4 regions of the Staphylococcus muscae genome follow, and region 3 is predicted to be linked to each of the others. Evidence: predicted binding sites of a transcription regulator. Region 3 holds the regulator's gene; each other region holds the start of a gene.
The links. The regulator Rex, encoded in region 3, represses fermentation and respiration genes when NADH is low (regulators of the CRP and FNR family bind a similar motif). The targets are predictions, from matches to a motif close to TTGTGAAATATTTCACAA.
Positions count from the first base shown of each region.

Region 1: a site for Rex is predicted at 3,147-3,164, ahead of C7J88_RS06220 (formate/nitrite transporter family protein). Genes of this name have one in related genera too.
Region 2: a site for Rex is predicted at 1,531-1,548, ahead of C7J88_RS01535 (citrate synthase). Genes of this name have one in related genera too.
Region 4: a site for Rex is predicted at 2,307-2,324, ahead of pflB (formate C-acetyltransferase). Genes of this name have one in related genera too.

Region 1 is NZ_CP027848.1:1,229,250-1,234,727, reverse strand. It holds gene C7J88_RS06230 (SLC13 family permease) at 230-1,756, opposite strand; gene C7J88_RS06225 (hypothetical protein) at 2,062-2,244, shown strand; gene C7J88_RS06220 (formate/nitrite transporter family protein) at 2,307-3,125, opposite strand; gene C7J88_RS06215 (GNAT family N-acetyltransferase) at 3,288-3,833, shown strand; gene C7J88_RS06210 (sirohydrochlorin chelatase) at 4,006-4,755, shown strand; gene C7J88_RS06205 (precorrin-2 dehydrogenase/sirohydrochlorin ferrochelatase family protein) at 4,727-5,188, shown strand; gene nirB (nitrite reductase large subunit NirB) at 5,181-5,478, shown strand, end outside.
Region 2 is NZ_CP027848.1:322,615-328,092, reverse strand. It holds gene icd (NADP-dependent isocitrate dehydrogenase) at 1-286, opposite strand, end outside; gene C7J88_RS01535 (citrate synthase) at 336-1,454, opposite strand; gene pyk (pyruvate kinase) at 1,799-3,559, opposite strand; gene pfkA (6-phosphofructokinase) at 3,578-4,549, opposite strand; gene C7J88_RS01520 (ISL3 family transposase) at 5,074-5,478, opposite strand, start outside.
Region 3 is NZ_CP027848.1:907,075-912,552, forward strand. It holds gene C7J88_RS04495 (sucrose-6-phosphate hydrolase) at 1-265, opposite strand, end outside; gene C7J88_RS04500 (LacI family DNA-binding transcriptional regulator) at 280-1,263, opposite strand; gene C7J88_RS04505 (sulfurtransferase TusA family protein) at 1,450-1,674, opposite strand; gene C7J88_RS04510 (YeeE/YedE family protein) at 1,699-2,781, opposite strand; gene C7J88_RS04515 (redox-sensing transcriptional repressor Rex) at 3,059-3,709, opposite strand; gene abc-f (ribosomal protection-like ABC-F family protein) at 3,864-5,478, shown strand, end outside.
Region 4 is NZ_CP027848.1:1,237,898-1,243,375, forward strand. It holds gene sdaAA (L-serine ammonia-lyase, iron-sulfur-dependent, subunit alpha) at 1-287, shown strand, start outside; gene C7J88_RS06260 (hypothetical protein) at 497-754, shown strand; gene C7J88_RS06265 (hypothetical protein) at 872-1,993, opposite strand; gene pflB (formate C-acetyltransferase) at 2,346-4,595, shown strand; gene pflA (pyruvate formate-lyase-activating protein) at 4,704-5,465, shown strand.

The DNA.
Region 1 (5,478 bases), 320 kb from region 3:
AAAGGTATGATATAGACAGAGGTTAGGACATGTAGATGTCACCTCGAATCAATAGTAATCTTGGAGAACATACAAGTTTACTGAAGTAGGAATAAGATTCTATTCCCATATGGATCAAGTGAAAGCAGATAAAACAATCCCTAAACCTTATACCCGAAAACACCTCCTAACTGAGATGTTAAATGAAAACGCACGAACATGTTTCCCCCATGTTCGTGCGTTTATCATTTTATAGAAGGCCGAGCCATTTCCAATATGTCATACTGAAGAGAATGATAAGAACATAGCCGGCGATAGTTAGTGGTAAGCCAACTTTTAAGTAATCTTTGGCTGTAAACGTCTCTGTTCCATATGCCAACATACCTTGTGGTGAACTGACAGGTAATAAGAACCCAAAACTAATTACAAATTGTTGAATTAATACGAATCCAATCGTGTGATCACCCAGATGTAATGTTGTGGCTAAAGATATAAAAACAGGAATCAGTGCAGATGATAGACTCGTTGCACTAGCAAATCCTAAATGAATAAGAATGTTGAATAATGAAATCAAAGCAATTGTCGCAATGATTGGCAAGTGTTCTAGACCCATTAGGCCGAATGTTTTGTCACTTAACCATTGTGCAGCCGTTGTTTGTAAAAGTACATTCCCTAACGAAATACCCACACCAAAGACGATGATTGTGCCCCACGGAATTTTACTTTCGGCTTCTTTCCAACTCATAATACCGATTTTCGGTGTTAACATGATTGCTAAGGCGAGTAATGTAATAGAAGAAGAGTCAATCGGGTGTAAGATTTTTTCGGTTGACCATAGCACCAGTAGTGCAATAGAAATAGCAATTAAACGCCATTCTCTAGGTGTAATCGGGCCTAATTCATCAAATTGTTGTTTTACAAGACTGCTACCGCCTTGAATATGATCTTGCTCGGGTGGGATGACTTTTAAAACAACAAAATAAAGGACTACTGACATAAGCACTGACCATGGAGCAGCATATAAGAACCATTCACCCCATGATACGTCGTGCCCGAGCTGGTTGTTAATAAAGTTGATAGCTACGATGTTTTGTGCGGCAGCCGTTTTAATCCCAACACTCCAAATTGTGACAGCTTGTACAGCTGTGATGACCAGTAACGCAGCAAGGCGACTGTTTTTACTTGCGCCAAATGCAGCGACCATACCGAGTAAGATTGGCACAATGGCACCAGTACGGGCTGTTGCTGATGGAACGAAGAATGCCAAAATAATCGCAACAGCAATGGCACCAATAACAATATTACGTGTTTTGTTGCCAACAAGTGACAATACCCACAATGCAAGGCGTTTGTGTAAGTGAGTGATTTGCATGGCAGTTGCTAGGAATAAAGCGGCAGCAACTAATGCAACAGCACTTGATGAGAAACCACTAAATGCGAGTTTGAGTGCGTTGCTTGTGCCGAAAGCAGTATCTCCTGAGATGGGCTCGCCTCCTACCTTTGGGTTGCCAAGAGATTCTGCTAAATTTTGTACTGGGCTGAAACCGAGTAAAAGAATGATAAGGCTGATAATAATGGCAGCAGAAACGGGGTAGCTAACTGCCTCTGTAACCCATAAAATGACAGCGAAGGCTAGAATGGCTAATGCAGCTTTACCCATAATTGGTAAGCTTGCAGGGGTTGGAATAAGTAATATGGTGATTAATGCAACAAATGCCAAAATGAACCATAGTGGTTTAAAGTGGCTTGTAGATTGTTTTTTCTTAGGTGTCCCCATATTGAAACGTCCTTTCTATTTTTAAAGTGTTTTTATTTTAACAAGCAATAATTTAATACATAATTATATATCTTTAATGTTCATAAAATAGACAAAAAATAATATGTATTTTAAAAAGTACTTGAACATCTAATATGTTTGTGAAAATAGGGCGTAGGTCGTTCAATAATTTGTCAGAATTCCAATAGTAATAAGATATGTAGTCAGTGGTACAATGAATTTGATGTCTGCTGACGTGCAAGCGTTATCGGGACACCGATATGCCATAATATGCTTTTATCATTCATTTATAAGGAGATGTTTATATGAATAAACGTTATGTCAAAGTATTAGGATTATATGTTGCAAGTACTGCAGTACCAGTATTATTGAATAAAGTTTGCAAGTTGGATGGCGTAATCAAGTGGGCAGTACAAACAGCATTAGGATATAGCATTTTTGCATATGGCTTGAAGGTCATGACACGACGCAAAAAAGCTGCACAATAAATGAAAAAAGCGATTTGAACACTTTCAAAATGTTCAAATCGCTTTTTATGTGCGTTCATCACTTATAGTTTTTTAGGTGTACCATTTAGGTAAGCGTATAATAAACCAATCATCAAGCCACCACCGATGTAGTTACCAATAAAAGCAAAGATGATGTTTTTAAGAACGCCAAGACCGCTTAATGCATCTAGGTTATAGAACAACATACCGACGAATAAGCCAGCATTATAAACAACGTGTTCATAACCCATAAATACGAAAATAATTACGCCGATTGCAATGAAGAATGTTTTTGTCATACCTTCTTTAAACATCAGTGATACATAAATACCAATGTTAATAAAGAAGTTGGCGAAGATCGCTTTCACTAAAATAGCATGCCATGTTGGCTCAATTGTTTTGGCAGCAACTGTTTTAGTCAGTGCTTCGATCATTTCTGGAGTCATGACTTGTGTGCAAATCAATAAGCCGAATAAAACGAAGGCACCTAAAATATTTCCTAAGAAACAAACCGCAAACAACCACATTGATTTTGCGATAGAAATTGTGCGGTAGTACATACCGATTGTTAGGAACATAAAATTACTTGTTAATAACTCTGAGTGTGTCAGTACGATGAATACTAAGGCAATACTGAAAGCAATTGCTCCCATGAGATTGACGACACCTGGTAAGGCACCAGCCATTTGTGTTTTCATAGCTAACATAAATACAGTCACGATTGCGAGTAGAAAGCCAGACATCATCGATTTTAAGATGTAGCGTGGCATTGTGCGGTCCAACATGATCTCTTTCATCGCTACGCTGTGGATAATGCCTTCAACGATAGAACGAGATGAATACGTATCCTGAACCGCTTTTGTTGGTTTTTCAATAGACACTGTAATCCCTCCATAAAATTTTTGTGATTTAATTAACAATTATATTTTACTTTATTATTAATAGAATAAATAGGGGTATTTTAAAATAATGAGCCAACTATTACAGATTGTACACGACATTCTGATAAAATAGCGAAAAAAGTATAGAAAGGATGTGTCACGATGACACAACAATTTCGACTTGCAACACTTGAAGATACCGATGCTTTACATGAGCTGATGTATCGTTCTTTCACCCCATTACGTGAAGTGGGGATTAACTGGCCGTCTGTCAATGCAACACCTGAGATGATTGCAGATAATATTCGAGATAATGCTTGTTATGTATTGGAAGTTGATAATCGCATCGTATCAACGCTGTCTATCCGTTTCCCTTGGGAGTCAGACACACCTGTCTCCAAATACCCATTTGTATGGTGGTTAGCCACAGATCCAGAAATGAGTGGCAAAGGCTACGGAAGTCAAATGATGCGTTATGTGGAAGAAGTCATTTTACGAGATACATTGAAAGCCCCGGCAGTTGTACTCGGAACATCTGCACGCAAAATGGCTTGGCTTGAAGATGTCTATCAACGACGTGGTTATGAGACGTACTTCGAAATGGAAGATGAAGAGTCAGGGGACAAAGGTGTCATGATGGTGAAAGTACTTATTCCAGAGCGATATGATGACAAATTATTAGCGCCACCACCATGGGGTGAAGCGTAATACACCAGTAGTTGGCCTAGGTTATAAATGGTATAAAATAGTTGAATAAAATCGATGATAGGGAATCCCCTTGTGAATAGACTAGGGGGTTCCCTATTTCTGTTTCTGACTGTGAATGGAATCACAAAAAGTATGTGAAATATATTACAATATAAAGGAGGGGGTGAAGCAGTTGCAGAAAACGATTTTAATTGTACATGGCATGCGTAAAGGCAAGTTGAATGAGACGCTTGAACAGTTTGTACATGAACTATTTAATGATACATCGATTGATTATGATGTGGCGTTTTTGGAGTCGGAAGAACAATCTTTAGACACTGTAATCGAAGCAACGGTAGAACAAGGGTATCAAGCAGTGAATTTAATGCCGTTGTTACTCTTCACGGCATCGCACTATTATGAAGATATTGCAGATCAAATGAAGGTATGGACAGAGCAATATTCTCAAGTTCATTTTGAACTAGCAGAACCACTCGGGACGCATCCAGCAATGGCGGATTGGGTGTCGAAACAACTGGTGCGTTATGAGCATGAAATCGATGATACAACAGGTATTGTGATTTTAGCGCATGGCAATGCACGTTTTGATGAGCCTGATGTGGCGTTGACGCGATTAGCCGAACAGCATCCAAATGATCAGTTTCAGTGTTATCCGAGTATGGTATATGGCAAGTTGAAGTTCAAAGATACATTACTACCACTCGCAGAGCAGTATGATAAGTTGCTCGTCATTCCATTTTTCTTTTACGACGGTTATCTCGTCAATAAAACGAAGCGACAAATTGCGGAAATGATGTTACCAACGGAAATCGTCTATACGACTGCAATTAACTTTGACCCAGTATTAAAAACGATTATTTTAGCGCGTATCGCGTCTTGTCAGGAGGCACGTCATGTATCCAATACAGCTGAACTTGTGTGATAAGCAAGTTGTGATAGTTGGTGGGGGGAAGATTGCATGGCGGAAATTCCAAGGGTTGATTCATGAAGACTGCCGAATTGATGTAGTGAGTCCACAATTTCATGAAGGGTTCACGTCAAAGCAATGGCCATCATCAGTCAGATTATTATACAAAGACTATGAAGCGGATGACATTGCAGCAGCCGACTTAATCATTGTGGCGACAGATTGTTCTGACGTCAATGATCGTGTGGTTCGTGATGCGACAGATAGCCAATGGGTGAACCATACGGGAGACAGACATCAGTCGGACTTCTTCAACACTTTGAATGTTAGGCATGATGACATGACAATTAGTATCAGTTCATCAGGACAATCCATTCGAAAGACACAAGCTTACGCAAAAAAAATAAAGGCATATTTAAAAACGTTAGAGGAGGATATCCATGAGTAAAACGAAACTATTAATGATCGGTAATGGTATGGCGGGGGTTCGTACAATTGAAGAAATTTTAGATCGTGACCCTGATAAGTTTGACATTACAATTATCGGTAAAGAACCTTATCCGAATTACAACCGTATTATGTTGTCAAACATCTTACAAAACAAAATGACAGTCGAAGAGACAATCATGAATCCATATGAGTGGTATGAAGAACATAACATTCAATTGATTACAGGTGACAAAGTCATCAAGATCAACCGTGAAGAACAAAATGTTGAAACAGAAAGTGGTCGTGTTG
Region 2 (5,478 bases), 580 kb from region 3:
TTGGTGTTGTTAATGGCCCTTTGATTGCAATCAAGTATGATTTGATGGTATCTAATGTTTCAGCAGGTAACCATTCGCCCGTTTCATCAAATGCTTTTTGACCTGCTAATACTTCTTTCCATGCAATTTCTTTCTTGCCATCATAGGCTTTCTTTACAGCTTCGTCGATTACGCGACTTGCCGCTCCCCAAATATCTGGTCCAATTCCATCACCGATAATAAATGGAATAATTGGTTGATCCGGCACTTGTAATCCACTGTCTGTTTTTACGATTTTTTCACTCATTGTTAAATAACCTCCAAAAAATAATTTAGTTGCTTAATCTGAAAATATTTTAGCGTTTTTCAATTGGCTCGTATTTACGGTTTGTTTCGCCAATATATGTTGCACGAGGACGAATGATACGGTTGTTCGCCAATTGTTCAATGATATGAGCTGTCCAACCTGAAGTACGGCTTACCGCAAAAATTGGTGTGAACAAGTCATGCTCGATACCCATGCTGTGATACACAGTCGCACTGTAAAAATCAACGTTTGGTAAGAGACCTTTTTCTTCTTTAATAATATCTGCAATTTTTACAGACATTTCAAAGAGTTCTTTTTGACCTGTCTCTTCAGTAATTTTGCGACTCATTTCTTTTAAGTATTTTGCACGTGGGTCGCCATTTTTATATACACGGTGACCAAAGCCCATTACTTTTTGTTTGTTAGCAAATGCATTTTCAAGATACGCATCTACTTTATCAATAGAACCAATTTCAAATAACATGCGCATTACTTGTTCATTTGCTCCACCATGTAAAGGTCCCTTTAATGAACCGATTGCAGCTGTTACACCAGAATACATATCAGATAAAGATGATACCGTACAACGTGCTGTAAATGCTGATGCGTTTAATTCATGGTCAGCATGTAAAATTAATGCTTTGTTGAAGCCTTCAATTTCTACATCTGTTGGTTTTTCACCACGTAACATATATAAGAAGTTTGCAGCATAACTCAATGATGGATCTGGCTTAACTGGTTCTTTACCTTCACGAACACGTGCAAATGATGTCACTAAAGATGCAACTTTTGCTTGAATACGAATTGCACGTTCTTTGATCGCATCTTCATCATTCTCATCTGCATTTTCATCGAAGTGTGCAAGGTAAGATAATGAAGTACGTAAAGCCGTCATCGGATGTACCTTGTCAGTCGTATACTCTTCGAAGTGACTGTACATTCGTGGATTTAACGTCATATAGCCGTATAATTTTTCTTGTAATTCTTTCAGTTCTTGCTCGTTTGGTAAACGATAATTCCATAGCAGGAACATCACTTCTTCAAATAATGCATTTTCAGTTAAGTCATCGATATCATATCCCGCATAAGTTAATTGGCTATCGATAATCGAACTAATTTTTGTTTCGGCTGCAATAACCCCTTCTAAACCTCTGATTAATTCTGCCATAGTAATTTCCCCTTTACTGTATATTCGCTCTAATGTAACGGCTTTCATAAATATATTATATCTAATTTTAGCAAATTTGTGAACAATTTAAGAACTTGCGAAGTCAGAATTATCTAATAATAGTATATGTAACAACCGACATTAGTGGCATAAATGTGATGATGGCACGCTTTCTATGCGTTTTCACTTTACAAGACATCCTGTTTTGTATGCCTTTTCATTTATTTATCATACACCATAATTAAATATGATGACAACAGATTGGCCTGTTCTTTCGGCTGTTGTAAAAAAGACAGTAAAATCCTTTTCAGATTTTACTGTCTTTTGACATTTATACTTAAAGATTATAATACGTTAGCATAACCTTCGAATACTTTACCTTGTGCTGCGTCTACTGTTACGAAGACATTATCAGGAATGACTGATGTCACATCTTTTACACCTACGATTGTTGGAATTGATTTTTCTAATCCGATAATCGCACTTGGAGATGTCAAGCCGCCTTCTTCTGTAACTAATGCTGCAACACCATCTAAGTAAGGTACGATCGCATCATCAACTGAAGTTGTTACGATAACTGCACCTTCTAGGTTTTTACCTTCTAATTCTTTCGCATCGTTGACAACAACTGTACGACCGACTGCTGAAGTACGACCAATACCTTGACCACTTGCTAAATCTTCACCAATTAAGTGCAATTTCATCAAGTTTGTTGTACCTGTTTCACCAGTTGGGACACCCGCAGTAATGATGATAAGATCACCATTCACAACACGTTCTGTTTCTACTGCTGTTGCAACTGCGTTGTTTAACATTTCGTCTGTTGTATAGATTCCTTCACGGATGACTGGATAAACACCCCAAATCAATGAACATTGTCTTGCAGTTGTTGCTTTCGGCGTCACTGCAATGATGTCTGATTTTGGACGATATTTAGAAATCGTACGCGCTGTATTACCACTTTCTGTCGCTGCAACGATTGCTTTAACGTTTAAGTTTAAAGCTGTGTGTGCAGTTGATACTCCAATTGCGTTTACAAGTGATGTTTCAACAAGTTTCGTACGATCAGATAATAACTTTTTGTAGTCCTGTGCTTGTTCAGCAGCAAGTGCAATATTATTCATTGCGATAACAGCTTCTTCAGGATATGCCCCAGCAGCTGTTTCACCTGATAACATTACTGCATCTGTACCATCGTAAATCGCATTGGCAACGTCTGATGCTTCCGCACGTGTTGCACGTGGGTTACGTTGCATTGAATCTAACATTTGTGTTGCTGTGATAACTGGTTTACCAAGTTTGTTACATTTGCGAATTAATTCTTTTTGAACAACTGGTACTGCTTCTGGTGGAATTTCCACACCCATGTCACCACGCGCAATCATCAAACCATCAGAAACTTCTAAGATTTCATCGATATTGTCGATACCTTCTTGGTTTTCGATTTTAGGAATAATCGTAATATTATTGTTGTTTTCATCTTCTAAAATGCGTCGAATTTCTAGTACATCACTCGCACGACGAACAAAGCTTGCTGCGATGAAATCAACGTCTTGTTCGATACCGAATCGGATATCTGCAGCATCTTTTTCAGTAATTCCTGGTAAGTTGACGCTTACACCCGGTAAGTTGACACCTTTTTTATTTTTTAATTCACCTGTGTTTAAGACTGTACAATGAACTTCTCCAGCTGCTTTATCAATCTCTTTAACAACTAATTCTACTAAGCCGTCATCAAGCAAAATATATGATCCAATTTCAATATCATCGATTAATTGTGGGTAAGTCACTGAGAACTTTTCTTCTGTCCCTTCAACTTCTTCCATACTTACTGTTACGTCTGAACCTTTTTGTAACATAATAAGACCATTTTTCATATTATGTGTACGGATTTCAGGTCCTTTTGTATCTAGTAAAATACCGATATTTTTGTTTAATTTTTTTGCAACTTTACGAATCGTTGCAATACGTGCAGCATGTTCTTCATGTGAACCGTGTGAGAAGTTCAAACGTGCCACGTTCATTCCTGCTGTCATTAATTTTTGCAACATCTCTTCAGATTCAGATGCTGGACCAATTGTACATACAATTTTTGTCTTTTTCATTAACATTGCCTCCTAAGTTTATATCGATAATTCTTTTGTCAATTCGAGCATACGTTTATTGATTTCTTTTTTGTTTGCTGGGTTGAAAATTGTATCAAAGTCTGTCGCACACAAGCGATTGTCTGAAATTCCAACACCTTTTGCTGTTTCACCTTGCATCAGTAATTCAACAGCATAGCCGCCTAAGCGAGATGCAAGTACTCGGTCATCACCTGTTGGACTACCACCACGTTGAATATGTCCTAATACAGAGACACGTGCGTCCACATTAATATATTTCGTTAATTCTTTCGCACATGCTTCTCCCGACATGCAGCCTTCTGCAACAATAATTATTGAGTGTTTCTTACCACGATCAATACCTTGTTGAATTTTTTCTGCAATGTCTTTGATATCTATATCTATTTCTGGAATTATAATTGTCTCTGCCCCAACTGCAAGACCTGACCATAACGCTAAGTCTCCGCAGTCACGTCCCATCACTTCAATGATGAATGTACGTGCGTGACTTGATGCTGTATCACGAATACGGTCAACAGAGTCAATGATTGTATTAAGGGCTGTATCGAAGCCAATTGTAAAGTCTGTTCCATTGATATCATTGTCGATTGTACCCGGAATGCCGATTGTTTTAATCTCTGTGCATTCTTCAGTGATACGTTGTGCACCACGATAGCTACCGTCTCCACCAATTACGACAAGACCTTCAATGCCACGTTTCAATAAATTCTGAATTCCTTTTTCGCGTACTGCTTGCTCTTTGAATTCTGGACAGCGTGCTGAATATAAAAATGTTCCCCCACGTTGAATCGTATCCCCAACAGATCCTAATTCAAGTTTATGAATATCATCTGTAATTAATCCTAGATATCCTTGATATACACCATACACTTCAATATCATGATAGATTGCTTTACGTACAACGGCACGAACAGCTGCGTTCATACCTGGTGAATCGCCACCACTTGTTAAAACTGCAATTTTTTTCATATATACATACCCTTTCCTGCTTAATTCTTAAGTTAAAAATAACACAAATCAATTGTGCATTCCATTAATATTCTAGCGCCAAAAAAATGAAAACGGTTTAAAATGATAATTTCATAATTTTGACACCAAACTTGTTATGGTAGCTAATTTTTCTTCTTTACAAGCAATGAGGAATTGAAACTTTTTACACAATTAAAGTTATTTAAAAAGGATGTCCATCTTTTGTGGTGGGCAGATAATTAAAAGTAACTAATTTTATATTTAACTTAATCATAACACGTAGTAATCACTACATTCATTTAAGCGTACAGTTATTCATTAATTGTACGCTTTTTGAGTACTATCATTTCTTTAATACTCACTTGCCAAGGCGCCTCACTTCAACTAATTTTGGCTTTATTGAATAAGTGAAGCCAAAATGGATTTTCAGTTCGGCTTGTTGCCTTAGGCGTCTCGTATTAGAAATGATTTTACACCATACAGTTATATGAGCGTTTGTGACATGTTAAGTTACGAGGTAATCTTTATGCAACACAGCTTAATAGCTCTTGCTTTTTAGAACGTTGATACAGCTTAAAAATGATGAGTATTCTCGCTTTAAAGTTATTAAAGTTGCGATAGCCATATGATACACGTTTAATAAGCTTAATTTTATTATTGATACCTTCAATCGCTCCATTGTTAAACTTCGGGTACTTGATTGTTGAGTAAAGGACATACTCGTATTTCTTATAGAATCGAATGATACGCCAAACACCACGTGATACATGCTTCTTTTCGACACCCATTAAAGTTTCTTTGAAACGTAACCAGTCACATTGTTTCAATGCTTCACGAAGTTGATGAACTAACATATAAGTGTCATAGAGCTGCTGATCAAGACTTAGTAGATATGTTAAAACATCTCTTGATGTTGTGTACGTTTTGAA
Region 3 (5,478 bases):
AATAATGTACAAGGTCTGTACTTTTATATTGATCCCAATATTTCAAACCATGCACTGCGCCGAGTGGAAACCATTGATGTGAAATGTGGTATTCACCGTTAAAATAAATAAGTCCATTCGGATCATTGAGCAATCCTGTTGATGGTTGAATATGATATGTTTGTCGGTATTGAGAATTTTGAACTGTTTCTTTTAACATCTCTAACTCTTCTACCGTAGCATCTTCTACTTTGCGATAACGTGCTTCACGTGTCCATTCTTTCATATTAAATACTCCTTTTACTTGGTAACGGTCCCATTTTTATGCAATAAAATATCGTCTTGAGACGGTAACACATCTAATACGTGTGTTGTGAGGCGCGCTGAATCTTTTAGTTGTTCAAACATTGCAGTGACAGCCATCTGACCGGCACGTTCATATTGATAATAAATCGTATGTATCTTTGGATGAACAATATCTGTCACAGGGTCTCCGCCAAATCCCCCGATAAACGGTGTGATTGATGAATCATGCATAATCAAATGGTATAGAGCCATTGCAATCGTATCAGTGGCACCAATATATGCAGTATGTTCTTTTACAGTTAGTTGGGATTGCAGCTTTTCTAAGGCTGTATCATAATCAAATGCTGCTTGATACATCTCAACTTCAATACCTCTTGTATTTAACGTCTCGTATAGTCCTTGATAACGTGAACGCCCAACAGCTTGGTCTTCGTCTGGAACCCCTGCATAACAGATGCGTTCAAATCCTTCTGCAATTATACGCTCAGCCATCAACTTACCGGCTTGCAAATCATTGTGGTAAATGGCACTTAGTTCAGAATGATTTTGTCCAATCAAAATGACTGGCATTGGCATTGTTTGAATGACTCCCATATGTGCTTCTGTAATTGAAGTCGCCATAAAAAGGACGCCATCCACTTTACTGCGATGAAATGATCGTAACGCGTCTAATTCTTGTTGCGCATTACGCTCGGTTAGTGAAAATAATATTTGATACCCTTGTGCTTCACACGTCTTTTTAATACCTTGCACTGTACTTGCCACTGCATAGGAATACATACGTGGAATAATCACACCAATCATCTTCGTCTTTTGCGCTCTTAAACTTTGTGCAAATTGATTCGGTGCATATTCATGAGCATCAATTACTTGTTGAATTTTACGCTGTGTCTTTGGACTAATCGAGCCTTTATTCAAATAGCGCGATACTGTACTTTTAGAAACGCCCGCAAGCTCAGCAATGTCCCGTATGTTCATCTCTTTCACCTCACTATGTCAATTGTTATTCTAACACAAACCACTCGAAATATTCGCTTAAACTTGTAGCAATATTGAATCAACATTTTATAGTTGTGACAAGTCTTCACAATTAGGAAGGACTTCACGATAGTGCGTATAAAAAAGAGACTGACACATGAATCAGTCTCTCACTTTTCTATAACATTATGCTTTTTGAACAGTGATTGTCCATGACGCATCACCGAGTTGCTCATAATTCGTAATGGGATAGTTTTGCTCTGCTGCCCAGTTTGGGATTGACTCTGTTGCTTGCGTGCAGTCAAAATCAATCTTCAACTCATCACCAATTGCAAGTTCTTCCATCTTTTTCTGTGCTTCTATTAAAGGGAACGGGCATACCATTCCAACTGTACCAAGTTCATATACCATGATATTATCTCCTTTATTTCTATATTATGCATTCACTGATTGCGCTTTTACACTTTGTGTTTGTCGGCGTGCTGCACGTAATGGTTTGACAAACAAGAAGTAACTCATAAACCACGTACCTAGAATCATTGATGCTAATGCAATCCATCCTTGCCAAGATAATGCGGCTGTTGCAACAAGACCGTTACCAATTGAACAGCCACCTGCTACGGCTGCACCAAAGCCCATAAATGTACCACCTAATGCACTATTACGAATGGTTTTAATGTCTGGCAAGCGCCATTTAAATTCGTGCGAACCTTTCGCTGCAATATATGAACCCACTAAAATACCGAGTACGAGGAAAACACCCCAATCCAATACAGTAACATTACCTGTTGTTAAAAATTGAACGATATGTGCAGATGGTGTCGTAATCCCTAATCCACCTTCACGTCCAGTCGAAATGCTCATTGGCCATGCAATCATTGCAATCAAGCCGACTGCAATCGCTGCAACGAAAGGATGATAACGACGTTCGAACAATATGTGTCTAATCCCTGTGTAACGTTGCTTTAATCTCGGAACTGCAATGGTTGGTTTTGGTTTACGTAACGTTTTTACAACGAAAAATGTTGTAATACCCACTAAAAGTACGAGCCATACCCAATATGGCACACCTGTTGAGACAGACATATCTGCATTTGCAACTGTATAACTTTGTAAACGTTTGTTGATCGGTGCTAAAATACCAAATTTTGAAATAGCTGCAAAAAGTGCATAAAATCCGAGTGCGATCCAACTTCCGATAAGCCCTTCACCTGCACGATAATACGTTCCGGTTGCACAGCCGCCTGCTAAGATAATGCCGACACCGAAGATGAACGAACCAATAATTGTACCAACAATAGGAAATGTTCCGTTATCGATCGTAATGAAACCAGCTGCTTGTAGTCCGAAAATGCCAATTGCTTGAATTGTAATTGCAACAAGTAATGCATAGAACATCTTGTTATTCTTTTGAACGTACATATCGCGGAATCCACCTGTCAAACAGAATCTTGTACGTTGCATCACAAATCCTAGCAATGCTCCAACGATTAAACCACTGAAAATAGTCCAAATCATTTTACCAACCTCCTATATCCGATTAACATTATCTGAATTATATAGAATGTTATTTCATAATGCAAGGGTTAGTATAAAATTTCATAAATCTGTCCCTTTCTTGTATAGGGGTGAATAATCCGCAACATTTTTAAAGATTATTTTTCTGTAAAACATCTCAGCTTCAAAACCAGTTTCTACACTATTTTGAGAAATCAACATAAAAAAACATCAAAATTCAAACGTTGAATTTTGATGACTTATTTTCTTACATATTCAATAATCTATGTCGAATGTATTATGCTTGTAATGTTGAATTGTAATTTTTCATAAAAAAGAGTAATGATTGAAGTTCTACACCAAGATCAATTTGATGAACTTGTACCGATTGCGGCACTTGTACTCGCTTTGGCGTGAAGTTAAGAATACCTTTAATGCCTGCTTCAACAAGTTGATCTGTAACCGCTTGTGCTGCAGATTCCGGTGTTGCAATAATCACCACTTCAAGTTTTTCCTTCTTAATAATTTCTGTCATATCTGACATTGGTTTAACAAGGACATTACCGATTGTTTCACCAATCACTTCTGGACGTATATCAAATGCTTCTGTAATTGTCATATCATCGTGGATGGAGAAGTTGTAAGTAATCAATGCGTGTCCGAGATTCCCGACACCTACAATGCCGATGTGAATCTCTTCAGAGTCACTTAATTCTGATTTGAAAAAGTCTAGAAGGTTGTCAATGTTATAGCCGTATCCTTTTTTGCCAAGCTCGCCAAAATAAGAGAAGTCACGTCGAATCGTTGCAGAATCGATATTTAATCCTTCGCTAATTGCTTTAGAATTGACGCGATTTTCACCTTTCGCCTTTAACGTGTTTACAAACCGATAATACAAAGGTAGGCGTTTTAAGGTCGCTCTTGGAATTTTCACCGTTTCTTTAGCCATTTCACAATCCTCCAAAAATATTTCTAAAACATATGTGATACATTTCACAGCACAACACTATAATTATAACTGACTTTCACTCAGAAAGAAACATTTACATTTTGATGGGTATATTTTTGTTGTACAATATATGTTAATGAAAGGAGCATCCCACATGATATTAATGCAACTCAGTCAGATTTCAAAGTCCTTTGATGGCGAAACAATTTTTGATGGTGTCAACTTTGAAGTGAAAACCGGTGAACGCATTGGCATTGTTGGTCGTAACGGAGCAGGAAAATCCACTTTAATGAAGATCATTGCAGGTGTTGAAGCATACGAAGAGGGTCATATCTCAAAGATTAAAAACTTAAAAATGGGTTATCTGACACAGCAAATGACACTCAACACTCAAAAAACTGTGTTTGAAGAGATGTTACAACCATTTAAACATCTTAAGCAACTCGGTGACAAGATGCAAGAAGAAACGGATTGGCTCGCTCGACACGCAGATCGCTATGATTCGGATGCTTATCAAGAACATATGAAGCGTTACGAAAGTATATCGAACGAGTTTGAAAAGCAAGGCGGCTATGATTATGAACGTAAAATAAAGACTGTTTTAAACGGGCTGCATTTTACGGAAAACGACTATCATCGCCCTGTAAATGACTTCAGTGGTGGACAAAAAACACGCCTTTCACTCGCACAGATGTTGTTGCGTGAACCAGATTTATTGTTACTTGATGAGCCAACAAACCATCTCGATATGGAAACGACCGCATGGTTGGAAGACTATTTAAAGTTTTTCAAAGGTGCTATCGTCATTATCTCACACGATCGTTACTTTCTAGATAAAATTGTCACACAAATATATGATGTCTCTTTAGGTGAAGTGAAGCACTATGTGGGTAACTATGGTAAATTTATTACCCAACGTGATCAATACTATCAAAAGCGACTCGCAGAATATGAGCGACAACAAGATGAAATCAAACGCTTGGAAACCTTCGTCGAAAAAAATATTACACGTGCTTCTACAAGTGGTATGGCAAAAAGCCGACGAAAAGTTTTAGAAAAAATGACACGCTTAGAAAAACCTATGTTGGATGCAAGGAGTGCGGATATTCGTTTTGACTTCGATCGCAATACAGGTAACGATGTGATGCACATACGTGATTTAGAAGTAGGATACGAAACCCCGATTACAAAGCCAATCAATATGGAAGTATCAAAAGGAGATCATATTGCGATTATCGGTCCAAATGGGATTGGAAAATCTACATTAATCAAAACACTTGCTGGACGTCTCAGTGCCTTAGCAGGTCAAGTGATTCCAGGTGCTAACTTAAAAATTGGCTACTACGATCAAAAACAAGCAGAGTTTCAGTCTAGTAAAACCATTTTAGATTATGTTTGGGATCAATATCGTCATATGCCCGAAAAAGATGTTCGTGCGGTTCTCGGTCGCTTTCTTTTCACTCAAGATGATGTTCAAAAAATTATCAATGACTTATCAGGTGGCGAAAAGGCACGACTTCAACTTGCACTACTAATGTTAGAACGCAATAATGTGCTTATCCTTGACGAGCCTACCAATCACCTTGATATTGATTCTAAAGAGATGCTTGAACAAGCACTCAATGACTTCGCAGGTACTTTAATCTTTGTATCTCATGACCGTTACTTTATTAACGAATTGGCAAACAAAGTCTTTGATCTGGATGAACACGGTGGCCGCATCTATCTCGGTGACTATCAATATTATTTAGAAAAGCTTGAACAACAAC
Region 4 (5,478 bases), 330 kb from region 3:
TACTTGGTCTTGTATGTGACCCAGTTGCTGGTTTAGTTGAGATCCCTTGTGTTATGCGTAACGCAATCGGTTCAGGTAACGGATTAATCTCAGCTGACCTTGCACTCGCAGGTGTTGAAAGCCGTATTCCAGTAGATGAAGTTATTATGGCAATGGATACTGTTGGTCGTAACTTACCTGCTTCATTACGTGAAACTGGTATTGGCGGTCTTGCTGGTACTCCTACTGGCCAAGCAATCAAAGAAAAAATCTTTGGTAGCTCTAACAAAGAAGAAATGTTCTCATAAACAACATTAAGTTAAATAGATAAAGAAGTTTGAGATATCGAGCCATCTCAAACTTCTTTTTTTATTTATTTCTCCCCTACTTTATGAAATGTAATCGAATTCAATGCGGAATTTTCTGAAAAAACACTATCTTTTTAATTTGAAAAATGTTATAACTTATATAAGACTTTTTTACAAAATCTAATCATCGCAAAAAGGAGCTGAGAAAGATGTTGAAAAAATTGACGTTACTGTTTCTAGCACTCGTCATTACAACGACCATTGCTGAGACATATTTAATTGCAGGCACATGGCAATACTTGCTCATGCAATCATTTTCACTCAGTATCATTGGTTTCTTCGTTTATAATTATGTCGTATTCCGCTTAGAAGAGAATCAAGCATCCTCATCAGCTGCTGTTCACCAAGAAATCGATGATGAACCTTTCCATAAAGGTATCTTAGACAAAAACAAGACCATTCAATAATGATTTTGATATACAGTCCTTACATATAGAATAAACATCTTATATTCAGGGACTTTTCTCAAACACAAAATAAGACCAGCAATACTTCATACGTATTGTTGGTCTTATTTTTATTATTTATTCTCTGTGATCATTGATATCGATAATTTTTGAACTATCATATTTGTATTCTTTGTCTAATATTTGCATATACTCATCAAACGTATATCCATGGAAAATCCAGTTACGCATCTTCATATAAACAGGTTTTACCTTGTTTTGATGTGTTTCTGTTACACGTTTACGTAAAATACCATCATTTACCATCGATAACAAGACGTCTGCAACCATATCATATGAAATCGCATGCTTCATCATCGTCAACAATTCGATGTTCAATTGATCTGCCGTTGCGTTAAAGTTATTGTCTTTTCTCACACTGCGATCTAACCAAGATAAGAAGTCAATCATGTCTTCATCTGGCAAGTTGAAAACATTTCTCTCAAAATACAACATATCTTCTATTGTCTCTGGCATATAGTAGTGTGCATCTTTTAAGAAATGTGCAAATTCATCTTCTTCAAGTTGTAAACCTAATGAAACAATCGCACCATTTACTAAACGATAGTTTATATTTTCTGGTGCAATGCGTTCACAACGTTTAACAAAACGCTGAATATCCATCAATGTATTCTCTTCATCTAAGTATGTTTTGAATACATCTTGTAATTGTGTATATGAATATAAACCATATAAGTTGGTTGCTGCTTCAAATACACGATACTTCAAGATCATTGCTTGTAATTCTTCGTCTTCCTGCTCAATATACGCACCTACACGCGTCGCAACTTCTGCCGGTATCTCCAATACAGACAATCCATTGTCTTCTTCGTCTGTATTAAAGACAAGATAACAATCCGGGAATGTAATTGAAGAAATAAACGGCAACATTTCTTTGCTGTAATGGTGTGTTAAAGCAAACGCTAAACGCTGATCTTTACTCATCTTACTTACTTCTTCTTTTATATAAGAATCGGTTACGAGCTCTTGTATAAAGTGAACGAGCATTTCATCTTTTTTCATACTAGAATAACCTGTTATATCATGTGACTTACACAATCTTTTAATATCACCAACTGTTAAGTCAGACATTAATTCGATAATCGAGTTTGGTTGCTCAGGTAAAATACCTTGCTTCATCATCGCATCTTCAAACTGCGCTCTCTCTTCATCCGTTAATCCGGATAATAAATCTGACATCCCTTCGAAATCTCTTACCATTTTTTCTCACCCATTCATTGATCATGATACTTCCATTTTACAGAGTTCCATCCCTTTACGAAAGCATTTTTACTGAATTAACACATTTCCCACTCAATTTGTTCAAACCATATACACAAAAGTTCAAATTGCCTTTTAAAAAATTATCATCATGTGATGATTTGTCAACTAATATCATGTAAAATCTGCAATAATTTATGTCCGAATTATATCCAATTAGAATCTAAAATTTGACAACTGTTAAGCGCTTACAATAATTGCGTGATTTTGTTCACAAGAGTTGATATACTGTTTGTGAAATGATGAACAAAACCTAACAGGAGGTATACTCATGATTAAAGAACCAAAGAAACAAAACAATGCATGGTCAGGATTTAAAACAGGTCGTTGGACACGTAACGTAGATGTGCGTGAATTTATCCAACTTAACTTCACTGGATATCAAGGTGATGATAGTTTCTTAGCAGGCCCTACTGAAGCAACATCAAAATTATGGGATCAAGTCATGCAACTATCGAAAGAAGAACGTGAACGTGGTGGCATGTGGGATATGGATACGAAAGTTGTCTCAACAATCCTTTCTCATGATGCAGGATATTTAAATCAAGACTTAGAACAAATCGTCGGCGTTCAAACAGATAAACCATTCAAACGCTCGATGCAACCATTCGGTGGTATTCGTATGGCAAAAGCAGCATGTGAAGCATATGGTTATGAACTAGATGAAGAAACTGAACGCATCTTCACAGACTATCGTAAAACACACAACCAAGGTGTATTCGATGCATATTCTAAAGAAATGTTAGCTTGCCGTAAAGCAGGTATCATCACTGGTCTTCCTGATGCTTACGGTCGTGGTCGTATTATCGGTGACTATCGTCGTGTTGCTTTATACGGTATTGACTTCTTAATGGCAGAAAAACAACGTGACTTCAACGATCTTTCGACTACAATGTCTGAAGATGTCATTCGTTTACGTGAAGAAGTTTCTGAACAATACCGTTCACTTAAAGAATTAAAAGAACTTGGTGAACGCTATGGCTTCGATTTGAGCCGTCCAGCAGAAAACTTTAAAGAAGCTGTTCAATGGTTATACTTAGCTTACCTTGCAGCAATCAAAGAACAAAACGGTGCTGCAATGAGTCTTGGTCGTACTTCTACTTTCTTAGATATCTATGCAGAACGTGACTTACAAGCAGGTACAATTACAGAATCTGAAGTTCAAGAAATCATTGACCACTTCATTATGAAATTACGCCTTGTAAAATTCGCACGTACACCTGATTACAACGCACTCTTCTCTGGTGACCCTACTTGGGTAACAGAATCTATCGGTGGTGTTGGTATCGACGGACGTCCAATGGTTACGAAAAACTCATTCCGTTTCCTACACTCTTTAGACAACTTAGGTCCTGCACCTGAACCAAACTTAACAGTATTATGGTCTACACGTTTACCAGAAAACTTCAAACGCTACTGTACGAAGATGAGTATTAAAACAAGCTCTATTCAGTACGAAAATGACGACTTAATGCGTGAAAGCTATGGCGATGACTACGGTATTGCATGCTGTGTATCTGCAATGAGAATTGGTAAACAAATGCAATTCTTCGGTGCACGTGCAAACTTAGCCAAAACATTATTATACGCGATCAATGGTGGTAAAGATGAAAAATCTGGTAACCAAGTCGCACCAAAATTTGCACCAATCGAATCTGATGTTTTAGATTACGACGAAGTGTATGCACAATTTGATGAAATGATGGAATGGCTTGCAGGTGTATACGTTAACTCATTGAACGTTATTCATTACATGCATGACAAATACAGCTATGAACGCATTGAAATGGCGTTACATGACACAGATGTTCACCGTACAATGGCAACAGGTATCGCAGGTCTTTCAGTTGCAGCTGACTCATTATCTGCAATCAAATATGCAGAAGTTCGCCCAGTTCGTGATGAAAACGGCCTTGTTGTAGACTTTGAAACAACTGGAGACTTCCCTAAATACGGTAACAACGACCCTCGTGTCGATGACATTGCAGTTCAATTAGTCGAAAGCTTTATGAGAAAGTTACGTAAACACAAAACTTACCGTGACTCTGAACATACAATGAGTGTATTAACAATCACTTCTAACGTTGTGTATGGTAAGAAAACAGGTAACACACCAGACGGACGTAAAGCTGGCGAACCATTTGCACCAGGTGCAAACCCAATGCACGGCCGTGATGAAAACGGTGCTTTAGCATCACTTTCATCAGTTGCAAAATTACCGTATGACTGCTGTAAAGATGGTATCTCAAATACATTTAGTATCGTTCCAAAATCACTTGGTAAAGAAGATCACACACAAGAACAAAACTTAGTCAGCATTTTAGATGGTTATGCATTACAACACGGTCACCATCTTAACATCAACGTATTCAACCGTGAAACATTGTTAGATGCGATGGAACACCCTGAAGAATATCCACAGTTGACAGTTCGTGTATCTGGATACGCTGTAAACTTCATCAAGTTAACACGCGAACAACAACTAGATGTTATTTCACGTACATTCCACGAATCAATGTAAGAAGAAGGTGTGAGAGAAGCGCTTAGAATTTGAGCAGACCCCTAAAATCTCAAATGCGCTAATGACTTCTCAAACACGAATTAATGAAAGGAAATAGAGGGATATACTATGTTAAAAGGTCACATTCATTCAATAGAGAGCTTAGGTACTGTGGACGGCCCTGGTCTACGTTACATTATCTTCACACAAGGTTGCTTATTACGGTGCTTATATTGCCATAACCCCGACACATGGAAAGTAAACGAACCGTCAAGAACTGCAACATCTGATGAACTTGTGGCCGAAATTACACCGTATCTCCCTTACTTCCAAGCATCTGGAGGCGGTGTCACAGTAAGTGGTGGCGAACCGCTTCTCCAAATGCCGTTTATTGAAGAATTATTTGAAAAGCTTCAAGCACATGGCATCCACACGTGTATTGATACATCACTTGGATGTGCCAATGATTCAGAAGCTTTTAGAAAACATTTCGACCAGCTACTCCCCCATGCAGATTTATTAATGGTCGACATTAAACATATTGATAATGAAAAGCATAAACGCTTAACAGGAAAACCAAACACTCATATATTAAAGTATATTCAATACTTAGCCGATAAAAAGCAACCAATCTGGATACGACATGTCCTAGTGCCAGGTTTGACTGACGCCCCAGAAGACCTACGTGCACTTGGTGAATTTATCAACCAGCTAGGTAACGTTGAGAAGTTCGAATTGCTTCCTTACCATCAGCTGGGCGTTCATAAATGGCAAGCCCTTGGCATTCCATATGAACTAACGGATGTCTCCCCTCCAACAGATGAAGATGTCGCAGAAGCATATCGATTGGTTAACTTTAATGGTGTGACCCCCTTAACACCGGTTGGCTAAAAACATATAATTC